DNA from 2 places in the Methylomonas sp. ZR1 genome. Region 2 is predicted to be linked to the other one. Evidence: riboswitches for the same ligand, from Rfam matches in the RefSeq annotation. Region 2 holds a riboswitch; the other holds the start of a gene.
The links. Region 2 has a riboswitch for cyclic di-GMP ahead of DDY07_RS23980 (hypothetical protein). Riboswitches for the same ligand answer to the same signal wherever they lie in the genome.
Positions count from the first base shown of each region.

Region 1: it holds a riboswitch for cyclic di-GMP, as region 2 does, so the genes downstream of both, DDY07_RS08150 (hypothetical protein) here and DDY07_RS23980 (hypothetical protein) in region 2, are expected to answer to the same signal.

Region 1 covers NZ_RCST01000001.1:1,769,748-1,777,143, reverse strand. Annotated here, with positions in the region: gene DDY07_RS08160 (cytochrome-c peroxidase) at 1-2,175, opposite strand, end outside; gene DDY07_RS08155 (hypothetical protein) at 2,368-3,201, opposite strand; gene DDY07_RS08150 (hypothetical protein) at 3,399-4,148, opposite strand; cyclic di-GMP riboswitch class I at 4,575-4,649, opposite strand; gene DDY07_RS08145 (hypothetical protein) at 5,363-5,746, shown strand; partial or broken gene DDY07_RS08140 (XdhC family protein) at 5,935-6,201, shown strand; gene DDY07_RS08135 (NTP transferase domain-containing protein) at 6,194-6,784, shown strand; gene DDY07_RS08130 (D-alanyl-D-alanine carboxypeptidase family protein) at 6,788-7,351, shown strand; gene DDY07_RS08125 (hypothetical protein) at 7,395-7,396, opposite strand, start outside.
Region 2 covers NZ_RCST01000001.1:124,384-131,779, forward strand. Annotated here, with positions in the region: gene DDY07_RS00575 (hypothetical protein) at 1-389, shown strand, start outside; gene radA (DNA repair protein RadA) at 412-1,779, shown strand; gene DDY07_RS23790 (sulfotransferase) at 1,821-3,473, shown strand; gene DDY07_RS00590 (hypothetical protein) at 3,669-4,436, opposite strand; gene DDY07_RS23980 (hypothetical protein) at 4,536-5,648, opposite strand; cyclic di-GMP riboswitch class I at 5,748-5,832, opposite strand; gene DDY07_RS00600 (hypothetical protein) at 6,210-6,485, shown strand; gene DDY07_RS00605 (hypothetical protein) at 6,510-6,698, shown strand; gene DDY07_RS00610 (ATP-binding protein) at 6,753-7,396, shown strand, end outside.

The DNA of each region.
Region 1 (7,396 bases), 1.6 Mb from region 2:
CTGTATGGGCGATGCATTGCCTTGGGCGCCAACCGCGTCAATGGTCAGAAATTCATCTTTACCCAGAACGGCTCCCAGCGGATTACCGCCGCTTACTGTCTGCTCCACGCCAACATGGCCGTGGGGTATTTTGATTTCGGGGTGATCAAAGGGGGCTTTTTCGTAGCGGACTCTTTCATCGGTCAAGGTTTTCAGGAAGGCGATCAGGTCGGCGCGGTTTTGCGCATCCAGTTGTAGATTGGGCTGCGGAAATACCCGAGTAACTTGTTTGCTGTCGTAGGCAAAATTTCCGCCTCGCGAATAAAATTCGATCGCTTGTTCCAGCGTAGCCATGCTGCCGTTGTGCATGTATGGTCCGGTTAACTCGATATTGCGTAGCGAGGGGATTTTAAATGTCGAGTCGACAGACGCTACCATTTTCCGGGTATTGGGCTTGTTCAACTCCGCTAAAGCGGCAGCTGTCGTGGGCAAAAAGGCATTGTTTGCGGGCAGGAAACAGTTCTCCGTACTTTGTGGTTGGGGTCTTATGCCGTCGGTGATGGTAAACAAGCTCGGCAGCGAATAAGGCAGTTTGATATTTAGAGCAAGGGCTTCCTGAAAATCGCAGGCTCTCACTTTAGTGACATCTTCATCCAGTACAGCGGCATTATTGCCCGCCAAATGCTGTAAATATTGCTTACTGAACGATAGCGGGTTACCAAAGTCGTCGACGCCGCCTGCGCCAATATCAGCCGTTTCTTCGGTGACGCCTGTAGAAGAAAAGCCGGTATCGAAAAATGCGGTGACTGGGGCGTTTTTGATAAGCAATGGTATGCGATTGACCACATTGGTGGATGCGCTGATGAAGAAAGTCGGTTCACCGAAGGCTTCCGGATGAGTTTTGGCAATGGCCGCATTGGCGTTGATCGATGCCGCGCTGAAGTTGGGTCCTAAATGGCAGAGCGCGCACTGATTTTTTCTGAATTGTTTTAAGCCGTTCAATTCCGACGCGCTGAGTTCCATGGGTTGATTGCCGGCGTCGCGGGCGCTGTTGTCGAAGGGCGATTCGTCCGAAATCAATGTGCTTTCATAGAGTTGGATGGCCAGGCCAAAGAACATGCCAAAGTTGGCTTCGGTTTGATTATAGGGCGCAAACCCTTTGGGGGCCGGAATTGGCGGGTTACCGCTGTACGACCAGTATTTTGGATTGAATGCCTGCATGATCAGCAGCTTATACAGAGTGTTCATGCCGGGTTTGCTATTGAGGCTGTAAGGTCCCAATACACTGTCTTCAGGATGTACTTTTTGGTTTTGCAACGGGCGGCGTAACAGCAGCTTTCTACCGAGTTCCATCAAGGTCCGGTTGCGGCAGGCCATTTCGGTAGTGTTTTGTGGCGGAGCTACCGCTAATGACGCCAGCGAGGAATTGATTAAATGCAGGCGCTGCTTAATTAGCGTCGTGGCGTTCTGTTTTACCCAGACGCCGGCGTCGGGATCTCGGTCGCCCCAAGGACTGCTGCCGTTAAACACATTGTTGGCGCGGCCGTCCCAAAAATTGCGATGATTAAACACCGCATTGATCACGCTGGGCGCATTGCGTGGCGTTACTTTGCGGGTGCCGACCGCGCCGGCATGAAACAGGCTGTCGACGCTGCGGCTGCAGGTGTCGTTAGGCGCTGTGTAGCGGTCCACTGCTCTGAATTCACCACCGAAAGTACCGGACGAACCGACTACATTGTCAGTGTCATAGAGGATCGCGGAATGCTCTTGGAATGGATCTTCCCTTTGATGTAGCGGAAAGTCGCCAATGCTGAGGGTATGATTGGGTCCCAAAGACCCACCCGTCATGGCATTGCTGAATGTTTGATCGCTTAAGGGGCTGGATTGGCCGCCCGGAGCAAGCTGATTTTTTACTCTGCCGTCGGCGCCGGCGTGAAAGTGGCAGGACGCACAGGCCATGCCGTCGCTACCCACGTTAGTATCCCAGAACAGCGCTTTGCCCAAGGCAATCGCGGCGTTCTTGTTGACGACAATAGGGTCCGGGCCGTCCAGTAGGCCGGGAACAGGCGGAACGGGCAAATGCTTCAGGCTTATCGGCATGGGCCCTAGTGCCAATTCGACCGCGGCGGCGCTGAAACTGAGCAGTACACCTCCGGCTAAAACAATCGCTAATTGGCTATGACGAAACAATGTCATGGTGAAACTCCACTGAGAAATGGTTGGTTGGCAACAAATACGGCCAAAACGCCCGCATCAGCGGGCTCAAGCTATAAAAAAGGCCGATAAACCACAAAGCGTAATTTATCGGCCATCCTTTATTCCTTTGGCGAAGTCCCTCGCCAAACTTCCTTTTTTATCGGAACATCGGCTTATGTGCTGGGTGTTGGCTTACGCTTTAGCGTTGCGTTTGCCTCTGCCTATAAAGCCGGCCAGTGCCGTACCGAACAGCCATACAGCGGAGGGTACTGGCACCGCCGCTGGCGTGTAGGTAGAAGGGGCGGCCGACGCGGAAATGTTCAAAGAGATGCCGGCACTGCTTCCGAGGACGTCTGCACCGCCGACGAACACGGCATACCAGCCAGCTTGCAAGTCGTTCAGCGTCAAGGTCGCGAATCTTTTGGTGTTGGCAAAAGCAGGGTTGCCGGTGACGCCTATAGTGCCGGATACGCCGGTTTCATACAGGTCGTCGATACTGACATCGTGGGCGCCGGAGTCGATGACACCGCCGAAAGAGTTAACGTAGTTTTTGCTTGAGGAGCTGACGTAGCCCAGGGTTTCGACAATGCCGTCCGCGCCGGTTGCCCACATTATGCCTGGATCGCCGGCTTGGCCGACCGAGTTAAATTTGTGAATTTGGCCGGTTAGCTCGGCCGGTGTATCGACGCCGACCGTTTCACCCGAATAAGCCACATTGGTTCTGAAAATTGAAAAAGCCGGAAAGTTTGCCGCGGACGAACGCGCGTCGACAGTCACGGATTGGGCTGATGAGCTTAAATAAAAGTTGGTAAATGCCCCTTGCATGCCCCAGCCATCATTGGACAGAGACGGATTGCCCGCGAAGCCCAAATTGCTGGAATTAAAACTGGGGTTTGAGATGCTGGTGCCCAGCTCGAGAGTGTTATCGGCACCTGACCAAGCCGCCGCAGCAGGTTGAGCAACGGCAAGGGTTAGCGCGGCGGAGGATAGGGTGATTTTAAAAATAGTTTGTAAATCGATGTTCATTTTTGAGTGTCTCCAATATCTACCACATCGTTGTTTACGATTGTGGTAGATTTAAGTTGCTGTTTAATTTGGATTTGTCTGAGTATTTCGGGCCTGGCAGCCAAAAGATAGACATCTCCAAAGGATTTAGACATGCATTGCGAGGGGTGAGTCGACAGCTGATGTCGGCTGACCTTTTCGCTCTTGTTTGCCGGGGTTTACGCGGTGCGGCGTTTGCCGAATACACCGAATCCCATTAGTGCAGAACCGAATAACCAAACGGCCCCTGGCACCGGCACTGCGCTAACACCCTCGCCGGTTATGGTCAAAGGCAGGCTGGCTCCTGTGACGTAGTCAGTGGCGGTCAGGGTAATTTGATAGTCGAAATGATCTTGACCGGTGGCGCCCGTTATCGGGTTGACGCCGGTCGCACCGGTGATGGTGTCGCCCTTGTTGAAGCCCAGTACGGCTTCTTCGATGGTCAGAGAGTAATCGCCAAAAGCAATAATGTAATTGCCCACGTCCAATGCAGTAGCCAGATAGGAGTCTCGGCTCAACAAGCTGCCATCGGCCCATCCGCCGGTATTGCCGGGTATGGTGTAGGCTGGACTGTCGTCACCGCTGACGATTTCGGTAGTCAGTGAGACTGTGTCCTGAAAAATGCGGAATTGGCTATCTGCCAGTGTTAGTTCGCCGTCGCCGTTTATATCGACATACGCGCCGGGATGCGCGCCCCAGCCCGCTGCGTAGCCTTCATTCGCCAGGACATCGATTATCACATTGGCAGCCGATGACAAGGAGAACGAATAGAAATCGATTGTGGTACCGGCGCCGTGAACCGGGTCGACGGTTTTATAGATGGTGCCGTTTACGGTCTCGGCTTGTACATTGCCGAGGCCTAAAAGTGAAATAGCAAGTGTTGCAGCCACCTTTTTCAAGGCAGGCGCATGTTTCGTGTTAACAGACATATTTCAATTCCTTTCATAGTAAGACGAAGATTTTTACCGGTAGGTTTTACCGGCGACATTCAATGTTTCGCAATTCCCTTTGCGAGTCGTTGCCTAGCGCACTTACGCCGGATGCCGCGATGCCAGGCTCTTACTTTCCGGTCCTTTGTGTACGGTAAGTGCTGGGCCGATGGCTTCCCGCGCAATTTGAACAGCCTTAAAACCGCTATGTATTTCAATATTCCTGAATTGATCACGCTACGCTATGGTTGCGAGAGAGACCGTCCAAAGAGTTTTAAATACCGGGCTTGCTTGCGTAGTGAGTTAAACAACGGGTTTAGCTAATCAGGTGATACAACAAACTATTCCTGACCAGTGAGCGAGCGCTATGGGTAGTTGTCGGTGTATGAATCTCGACCGGCTAGACCCTTCTCTTACCCGCTCATAAGAGGCAGCTCGACTATCTGAATCAGATCCGCAGCTTTCCGGCCCCGCCTTGCGACGAGTGTGGCGACTTGGTGGCTGCGCCCAGGAGGGTGCAGCACTATTTGTAATGCAAAACGTGCGCCAAAATATATTTAAGCGTGGATTTGTAGTGCTTTTCTATGGCTATGTTCATATAAAACAATGGGATAAGCTGTTTTATTTGATAGGGTGGAGTAGTAATAAGTGTGGCGGTTTTCTGGGGTTTTAGATGGCTATAACGCTATGCAGGGTGTGTTATTTCGCGTATTTTGGGTTATATCCCTTATTTTATTTAAGAGATTTTGGGTGGCAGCTTTGAGTTTGCGCCGTAAGGGTAAAAGTCATAAGTTCGGGTAGTGATATACCAAGCTGGCTGCTTAAAAATCAGGGTGCTGGAACGAAGGTTGGGAACGAATTCCGAAATAAAAATCCAACGTTCTCATGCGTATCATGACTTCGTCGGCAATCGACGACCAGCCTCGCCGGAGCTTTAGTCATCTGCCAATTGCTGACGAAAATCACTCTGTCCCAGAAAAGGTTGATTCCTCTAATCGCCTTTGCCATCAGGTGGAAAAGGCATTTTTTGCATTTAAGGCGATGGCATGGCATAGCTACTGGTTAAGCTAAAAACACCGCTTGGTTCTTGCCAGCCTTGTAGTTACGCGGTATTGCGCTTTGGGCGGCTGTGTTATGACGACACTATCCAATATTTCCAACACAAAATTTTCAAACTTAAATTAAGATGCCCGACACTTTCACCGAGGATAGATATGAATAAAACCGATGCCATTTTGAACAAGGGTCAGAAGCTCTATGAAGACGATGCCTACATTTTGTTGTGGACGAAATTTTTTGGCCTGAGCCTGCTGGCGCTGACCTCTTACTATGTCTACGATAAACAAAAGCAACGGCTGATCAAGCTCATGAGCAGAGAAAAAACCTATCTGATGAGCATCAGTTACTACCTAACCCACGATTATGGTTTTACCCCGACAATGGTGCTGGAAGGTATCAGTTTATTTAAGGATATTTCGGTGGCAATTGCCGATAGAGGCTGCGAGATCTGGAAGACCTTCTTTGCGGAAACCGCCAAAGATAAAGCCAGGACGTATGCGGTCCGGGGCATCCGCAAGGATAAAAAAGCCAAGGCTTGAGTTTCCACACCTTATGCATTTTGTGCTTGGAGGCCGTCAATAAGTCGCGGACAAAACCCTGGTCAGTTTTTAACTGCTCGAGCGGCAATCTCTTTATAGGAATAGTCAGTGCAGGAATCATCCACTAAAAAACGCACGCCAATTTTTGGCAACAAACCTTTGGCTCGACCTACCAAAAGGCCACCGCGCGCATGTTGATTACCCAAACCGGCGAGTTGGTCGGTTTGCTGGGTCCGGTGCATCGCAAGCAGCGGCTGCTGCACAGCTTGGGCGACAACGCGGCACTGATAGTCGAACGGGTATTCCGCCCGTTCGGTTTGGACATCGGCGCGCAAACTCCGGAAGAAATTGCCTTGTCGATAGTGGCCGGCATTCAGACCCAGCTCAACGGTCGTAGCGGCTGGCAACTGGGGAAAGAGCCGGTTGCGCTCAAACATGCCTGCAGCCATGGATAATGTGCATGCCGTCATCGTGGCGGCCGGTGCCTCCAGCCGGATGGGCAGTCCCAAGCAATTACTGATTTGGCAGGAGCGTCCATTACTGGCGCATGCGCTTGTCAATGCGCAAGCCGTGTTGGCGGAGCGGACGTTGGTGGTATTGGGCGCAAATGCTGAGGCGATAAAAGCCGCGGTCGATTTGAGCGGCAGCAAAGTGGTATTGAATCCGAGTTGGGCGGACGGTATGGCCGGTTCGATTCGGGCTGGTATCCAGGCTGTGCCGGACTCAGCTAGCGCGGTATTGTTGATGCTGTGCGATCAACCCTTGATTAGCGCCGCGCATCTGCAAAGTTTGCTTAGCGCTTGGCAAAACGCGCCGGAGCGTATTGTGGTTAGTCAGTATGCGGAGTCGTTTGGCGTACCGGCGGTGTTTCCGGCTGCTTATTTTCCCCAGCTAGCCAGCTTGACCGGCGACCGGGGAGCCAAGCCCTTGTTACTGCGCTTCGAGGACACGCTGGTAAAAGTGCCGTTGCGGGAAGCGGAACTGGATGTCGACACCTCGAGCGATTACCAGCGCTTGCATGCACTCAATGAGATGTAGCCCATGATTGCCCAACCGCTTGACGCCTACTTACAGCGTATTCGCGAGCTATTCATCGAACTAGGCATTCCGGAAGAACTGCCGGCAGGTAGAGGTTTGGCATTATGCCGCGAGCCTTTAGAGTTGATCGTCGCGGAAACCACGCCGCAAGGCAGAGCGTATTATCTCACGGCGGAAGCGGCCGTTGCATGGCACGCATTGAAACAAGCCGCTGCCGAGGAGGGCATTACGCTATTGATGGTCTCGGCCTTTCGCAGCGCGGATTATCAAGCCGACATTATTCGGCGCAAGCTCGGGAAGGGCCAAACTATCGACGAGATTCTGCGTGTCTTGGCCCCGCCCGGTTACAGCGAACACCATACCGGTCATGCTATCGATATTGGCAGCGACGACTGCCCGGAGCTGGGCGAACGGTTCGAACAAACGGCTGCTTTTCAGTGGCTATCAAGCAACGCAAAACGCTTTCAATTTTTTCTGTCATTCCCGCGCGATAACCGCTTCGGGTATGTTTACGAGCCTTGGCATTGGTGTTATCGGGGACGGCTGTCGGCCAAAAGCAGTCTGTGAAAAATATAAAAAGTCAGTTCTCCGAACGGCTGGTTTATAGCGATC
Region 2 (7,396 bases):
TTCGTGACAACGTTACTGAAAATGAACTGACAGAATATGTAATAAAAAACTCAGAGAAAAAAAAGTGGCTATCTAATCCAAAAGCTGTACAAGCAAAGAAAGATCTAGAAGAAAAACTAAAGGCAAAAATTGACGAAGAAAATAAAAAAATCGCCAACAGAATAATAAGTCTTCAGTCGACTTCAAGTCAAAAGCCTAATAAAACAATATTCGTTGTTCGGGACAAAAAATCCACTAACTCTCTCGGTGGAATCAATCATTACGATCCTAGATGGTTTGTTTGCGAAGCTTGCAGGTACTTATTTTCGAAATCTTTAATAGAAGCACCTTATTTAATTAGTACTATTCAATGTCCAGAATGTGGATTTGATGTGTTAACAAGTACATAACACCAATCATTCGGATAAAGAAATGGCTAAAAAATCAAAATCTGCCTACGTCTGCACCGAATGCGGTGCCGATTTTCCTGGCTGGTCCGGGCAGTGCAATCAGTGCGGGGCGTGGAACAGCATCAAGGAAGTGAAGCTGAGTAGCGGTAAAACCGCGCGCGATAACTCCGGTTATGCCGGCAGTCGCAGCGAAGTGCGTTTGTTGTCCGAAGTCAACCTGGCCCAAGCCGAACGGATTTCCAGCGGTCTGGCCGAGTTCGACCGGGTACTGGGCGGCGGCATTGTCTCCGGTAGCGTGGTGTTGATTGGCGGCGCGCCGGGCGCGGGCAAGAGTACCATTCTGTTGCAAGCCATCGCCCATATCGCCCAGCAATTGCCGGTGTTGTACGTGTCCGGTGAGGAATCGCTGCAACAGATTGCTGAGCGCGCGCACCGTCTGCAATTGAATACGGCTGGCATCAAGATGCTAGCGGAAACCTCGGTGCAACAGATTTGCCAAGTCTTGGACGAGGAACAGCCCAAAGTGGTGATCATCGATTCGATTCAGGTGATGTACACCGCCGATTCCGATTCGGCGCCGGGTTCGGTGTCGCAGGTGCGCGAATCCGCCAGCTATCTGACCCAATATGCCAAACGTACCGGCGTGTCGTTTTTCATGGTCGGCCATGTGACCAAGGATCAATCGTTGGCCGGGCCCATGACCTTGAGCCATATCGTCGATGCGCAAGTGGTGTTGTCGTCCACCGACGATTCGCGCTTTAGAGTGTTGCGCGCCGACAAGAATCGCTTCGGCAGCGTCGGCGAACTGGGTTTTTTCGCGATGGAAAGCAGTGGCTTGAAGGAAGTGAAAAACCCGTCGGCGATGTTTTTATCGAGAGCGGAAAAGCCCTCGCCGGGTAGCGTGGTGACTGTGCTGTGGGAAGGCACCCGGCCCTTGCTGGTGGAGATTCAGGCCCTGGTCACCGAAAGTCAGTACGGCAATCCGCGCCGGTTGGCGGTGGGTTTGGATCAAAACCGGCTAGCCATGTTGCTGGCGGTGTTGTCGCGCCACGGCGGGATTTTTACCGGCAACGACGAGATTTACGCCAATGTGGTCGGCGGTATCAAGGTGTCCGAAACCAGTACCGACCTGGCAATTATGGTCGGTGTGGTCTCCAGCCTGCGCGACCGGATTATTCCTTACGACACGGTGTTCTTCGGCGAGGTGGGTTTAAACGGTGAGATTCGCCCGGTCGCCAACGGTCACGCTAGGCTCAACGAGGCGGCCAAGCACGGTTTTAAACGGGCCATCATCCCGAAAAGCAACAAACCCAAGGATCCGGTGAAAAACTTGCAAATTCATGCAGTCAGTAACATTCAAGAAGCGCTGGCCGTGCTGGCGGATTTATAATTGCTGCCCATAATCAATGCCAAACTTCGTCAGGGAACGATATGAAAAACACAGCAGTCGTCAACGCTAAATTTGGCCGTAACGATCCGTGCCCATGCGGCAGCGGCAAGAAATACAAAGCCTGTTGTCTAAAACTGGCCGAAGCGGCGGCGAGGCCGGTTATACCCAGTGTGGACGACGCCTTAAAGCAAGCCTGGCAAGCCGTGGCCCGGCGCGATATGGCGGGTACGTTGCATGGGTTTCGGCAAGTGTTAGCGATCCAACCCAATCATGCGGAAGCACTGGCCGGATTGGGACAGGCTTTGTGTTGGCAGCAGCAGCGCCGGGAAGGCTTAGCCTATCTACAGCAGGCCGCTCTTCAACTGGAAATCGACGCTCAGCAAACCCGCAATATCCGTTTTATGCTGGAGCTGGCCGAACAATTGCATCACTGGGGCGATCTGGATACCGCGCTGAAACTGACCGAATTGGCGGTTAAGCTGGAACCTGAAAATCCTGCCGCACTGAATAATCGCGCCCTGTATTTGACGCGGGTTAATCGATTCGAAGAGGCTTTGCCGTTTGCCAGCAAGGTTTGCGAATTACGCCCCGACGATCCAGCCTGCAATAACATGCTGGCGGTGTTGGAGGCGCATTTAAACCGATTGCCGGCAGCCAAGCAGCGCTTTCAGACCGTAATAGCCGCTAATCGCAATATGCAGCAGACTGCACGTGCCTGGCAGGAGTTGGTAGGGGTGCTGGATAAGCTGGAAGAATATGAAGCATCGTTTGCGGCTTGCCAGCAAGCTAAGGCTTTGTATAAGCAATTACCTGAAATCAGCTCGCTTGACGCCGGACAAGTGTTTCGTGCGATTCAACGTAACAAGCAGGGCTTTGATCAGGCGTTATTGCATCGATGGGCGCTAAGCGACTTTGCCGATAACTTACCGGTGCCGACGTTTCTGCTGGGCTTTTTGCGTTCCGGCACGACGTTGACCGAGCAAGTACTGGCGGCGCACCCCGAGGTGTTTACCTCCGATGAAAATGATCTGATTCATGGTTTGATTCAAGAGCTGCAAAGGTTGAGTGGTGTGCGAGAAGACATTCCGGCCGCCCTCCGCCAGCTTGGTCTGGATGATGTCCGGAAGTTACGTGCGTACTATTGGCGGCGGGTTGGCGAAGAATACGGCGCGGATGCGTTGAATAAATGCTTTATCGATAAAGTGGCGCTGAATAGTATCGATATAGGCTTGATTAGCTGCCTATTTCCGGAGGCCAGGATTATCTTTGCGCTACGCGATCCGCGCGATGTGTGTCTGAGTTGCTTTCAACAGGCGTTTAAGCCGTCTAGCGTGACAGTCAATCTACTGAGCTGGGAAGGTGTCGCCAAGCAATATGCCGCTGTGATGGATCTGTGGCTGTACATGAAGCCGATGATGCAGCCGCGTTATATGGAATTGCGTTACGAGGACACGGTTAACGATTTCGAAAACAGTTTTCGCCGGGTGTTTGAGTTATTGGATTTGGAGTGGGTGGCCGAAGTTAGCGCGTTTCACGAGAAGGCTAAGGGCCGTTACATTGCCACGCCGAGTTTTGCCGCTGTCGCTCAGCCGATTTATTCGCGCTCGGTGGCGCGTTGGCAGCATTATGAAAGTTTTTACGAACCCGTGTTGCCGATCTTGGCGCCGTATATCGATGCGTTCGGTTACGAATGAAGCGAATGGGCAGGGTTGTTCAAGCTTTTTGATCAAGCAGGCTAGATTCTAGCGGATGTAGAAGTGGAGCTTCCGTGCCCCCGGTCATCCTTGACCGACACCGATCCAATTTCTTGCTGATTAACCTGGCCCTTGATCACACTGGTAATTAAGGGCGCCGGGTTAAAAATCAGCTTTAAGTGACATAGATACGTCTCAGACGTTTTCTGTGGTTTTGCGTTTGCCGAAACCGACTAAGCCGGCCATCGCGCTACCGAACAGCCAAACTGCACCCGGCACGGGTACCGGTGATGCGGCGGCGGAGATGGTAGCGGTATAGGCCAGATTGGCGCCGCCTACCGTGCCGTCGTAACCACCCAAAATCAGTGTGTAAGTACCGGCAGTCAGGAAACGGGTCAGCGTCGCGGTGGCGGTGGTGCCTTGAGTGGCTGCGAAGGCCCAGGCGTTTGCGTCAACCAAACCCAGCGTTGTGCCAAGTGGGCTGGCAGCCATGGGATTTAGAGCACCGTTGTTCAGGTATTCTTGATGACGACTGCTGCTACCCGCGGTATCCCAGCCGCTCCACAAACCAAAAGCCGGGCGCAGATTGGAGCCGTCCGACGATACGGTGATAGTCACTTCTGCGTCGGCATGCAGTTCAAACAAACCGTAATCGGCGGTATGCCCCCAGTTTGTCGCGCCGTCTTTATAAGCTTTGGCGCCCATGCCTATGCCGTGGCCGCTGGCGGTTTGCGAGTTGGCAACGCCGCCGTCATTGTGGATCATCGCTACCCAGGTGGCGGGCAAATTGCCAATATAGCCTGGATCGCCGGCAGACCATGGGCCTGCGGCAGAACCGTCCGGTAAGGGATCTCCGGAAGCTAAATTGTAGGTTACGTGAGCGCTAGCCATGCCGCTGATCGACATTAACGCGCCCATGGCGCCGGCTAATGCTAGTTTCTTAAAGGTTAAGTTTGCAGTCATTTTGGATCTCTATCGAATCAAATATATGAGTGTAAGCCTGTTGTTAAACAGTGCTTGGTGAGGAGATTACCGTTGTTTGGCGGCAATCCCGCTGGGTAATTAAGCCGCTAGTGCTTGTTTGCGGCGGCCGAAACCGATCAAGCCGGCCATCGCGCTGCCGAACAGCCAGACTGCGCCTGGAACAGGCACTGCCGAAGTGGTAACCAGTACGTCGTAGGTTACGCCATCGAGCGCGCCGCCACCGTGCGCGCCTACAACCAAGGTATAAAAGCCATTGGTGTGCAACCCGGGTGTGCCTGTGGCATTCCACTCGGCTTGGTCGAACACAAACGAGTAGAACAAGGTGTCGGAAGTGCTGCTCATGCTGGCTGTCCAGATAGCTTCGCCCAAGCTTGAGCCTTGCAGGCCCGTTTCGCCGATTGTGGCAGCCGCGTTACGGTCAGATGTGGAACTGCTGTCCACATTGCGATACAGGGCCACGTCCAATAAGCCGTTAAATTGGCTGTAATCGGCGTCGTTTTTCACGGTAATGGTGGTTTTGATATTGCCCGCGCTGGCGCAGTTAGCGCTTGCTGTGTTTGCGCCGCAGCTAATATGAATCAAGCCATAGTCCAGTCCCAGGCCGGTTGATGCCGAATTGCCTGCTACCGCTAAGTAAGGATGGTCGCCATCAGCCGGTAGGTCGGCCATGATGGTGCCCCAGGTGGCGGCGTTGGTGCCGCCGTTTTTGTCCGAGTAAGCTTTCCACAAGCTACCGATAGTGTTGGTGCCGAAGCTAGGGTTTGAGCTAATAAGGTTTGCTGTCAGTGCGCCATCGTTGTCTGTAGCGCTGGAGCCGGTATGTAATTCGCGTTTGGTGAAACCTGTAGCTGTTGTATGCTGACCTGAATACCACATATAGGGCAGGTTGCCTGCTACTTCTGTGGCTGTCTCAGCCGCGGTACCTGTGCCCGGAATTAAGGTGTTCGCGTTTAAGTCGCCGACTGTATAAACGTTGGTACCGTTGGCGACTCTATTGGTGCCGTTGGAGTTTGCAGATACACCGTCTGTACCGTTGATGCTGTTGGCGATGCCGAAGCCGATGGCGGAGTTACCGGAGGCTACTGTGCCCGCGCCGGTCAGGTTGTAGTAAGAGTGCGCGAATGCTTGACTGGAAACAGCCGCCAGGCCAGTTGTCAAAATAGCTGCTATAGCCGTTTTATGAAAGATCATGATCGTCCTCTTTGTTATTGGAATTAAAGGTAACAGCGAAACTGACAAAACTTGACCAACAGCAGCGAGCCAAACTTTGCCCTCGCCCATGGCGCGCATGGGGGCAATCCGGCCTTCTTTAAATCGTTTTTTAAGAACCGTGATTTTCCGGCCCCGCCTCACGACGGGTGTGGCAAAGCTTGCTTTCAGAGATTTGCTCATTCCGCCAGCGGCAGACATGGCAGGGATAGAGACCTACTAACCGCTTTTCGGAAAGCAAACCACGAAGCAAGTACACTAGTTAAAGCGAATAGTGGGCCAACTTAATAAAATATATAAATATCATTGTATTGCTGCTTATTTTGCCTGGGATGGCATGAGTGAGCTGCGGGCGAAATTCAGCGAAATAGCTCATACGCTTATTTTAAATAACACAGTTCAATTGCTGGGAAATAATCCCCGCTTGGTGGTGAAGTTTGTTTTGGTGGATTTGATTAGGAATTTCTTTCTTTTCTAGTCGTTTATTGTTAGGTTGTTGCGCCGCTCATTGGGTTGGCACGAGATTTTTCAGTGGAGAGATGTATGCAAAAAACCGATAAAACCCCGCTGTGGGTGTTCCTGGCCCTGTCCAGTATAGAAACCCGCAAAGGCGCGTTACTGTTGATCTGGAGTAGTATTGTTTTTACTCTTTACTGTGTGCCTTGGCCGCTCTATTTCGATGGCAATGGCTGGGTTGCCAAATTATTTTTGATCGACGATTGGGAATGGTTTGCGATGATGCTGCCTATGACGTTTTGGTACTGGCTGAGCATGAGATGGGTGGATAAAAACGGCGGCTGGCGTTTGGCTGGTGCGTGATATGCCGCACTATTTTTTGGAGGCATGATTCGTCAGATCGTGACGCTTGTTCCTAAAAGATTAGCTCGTAGATTATCTTTCGATCTTGTAAGCGGCGAGCTTGATTCCGTATTTGCTCTGGCACCTAGTGGTTGGAGTGAAGGTTGCTATCAAAAATCGATTGAATACTTAGGTGGCCGCCATCCAGGTTTGATCGGCTTTCCACCTTGGTAAGCAAGCGCCGGTAGTATCTAGCGGCGATGCTTTCTTCAATTTAGTGTTGTTTCTATGCTTTCACACATTCTGCCTAAAGCCGAAATATCCATTCGCGAAAACCTGCGGTGGTTATACATTCTTAGAAATTTGATGCTGTTTGCCGTTACGGTGGCGGTGTTTATTGCGGTGAACGGCCTGGGTATTAATTTGCCTCAAAACCAGCTGTGGCTGGCGATTTTTGCGATTTCCATACTCAATCTGTACACCTGGCTGCGGCTGAGAACCCCGGAAGAAGTTACCGAGCACGAGATTTTTTCGCAAATATGCATGGATGTACTGGCGTTGGCCTATTTACTTTATTTGACCGGCGGCGCGTCAAACCCGATCATTTGGGTGTTTCTGCTGCCTTTGATTGTAACTGCCATCATGCTGCCGCAGGCTTATGCCTGGAATATGGTGATCATTACCTCCTGCGTGTATACGGTGCTGATTGCCTACAACGTACCCTTGCCGGCAGTCGAGCCGCACATGGCCCATCCGGCGATGACGGAGATGACGCCGGAAATGAGCCTGCAAATGCATTTGATGAACGACCGGCGTTATTTCAATCTGCATGTATTCGGTATGTGGTTTGGTTTTGTGTTTAGCGCCGGCTTAGTCGCTTTTTTTGTGGTCGAACTGTCCAAGACCTTGAAAGAGCGGGAGCGTAATTTAGC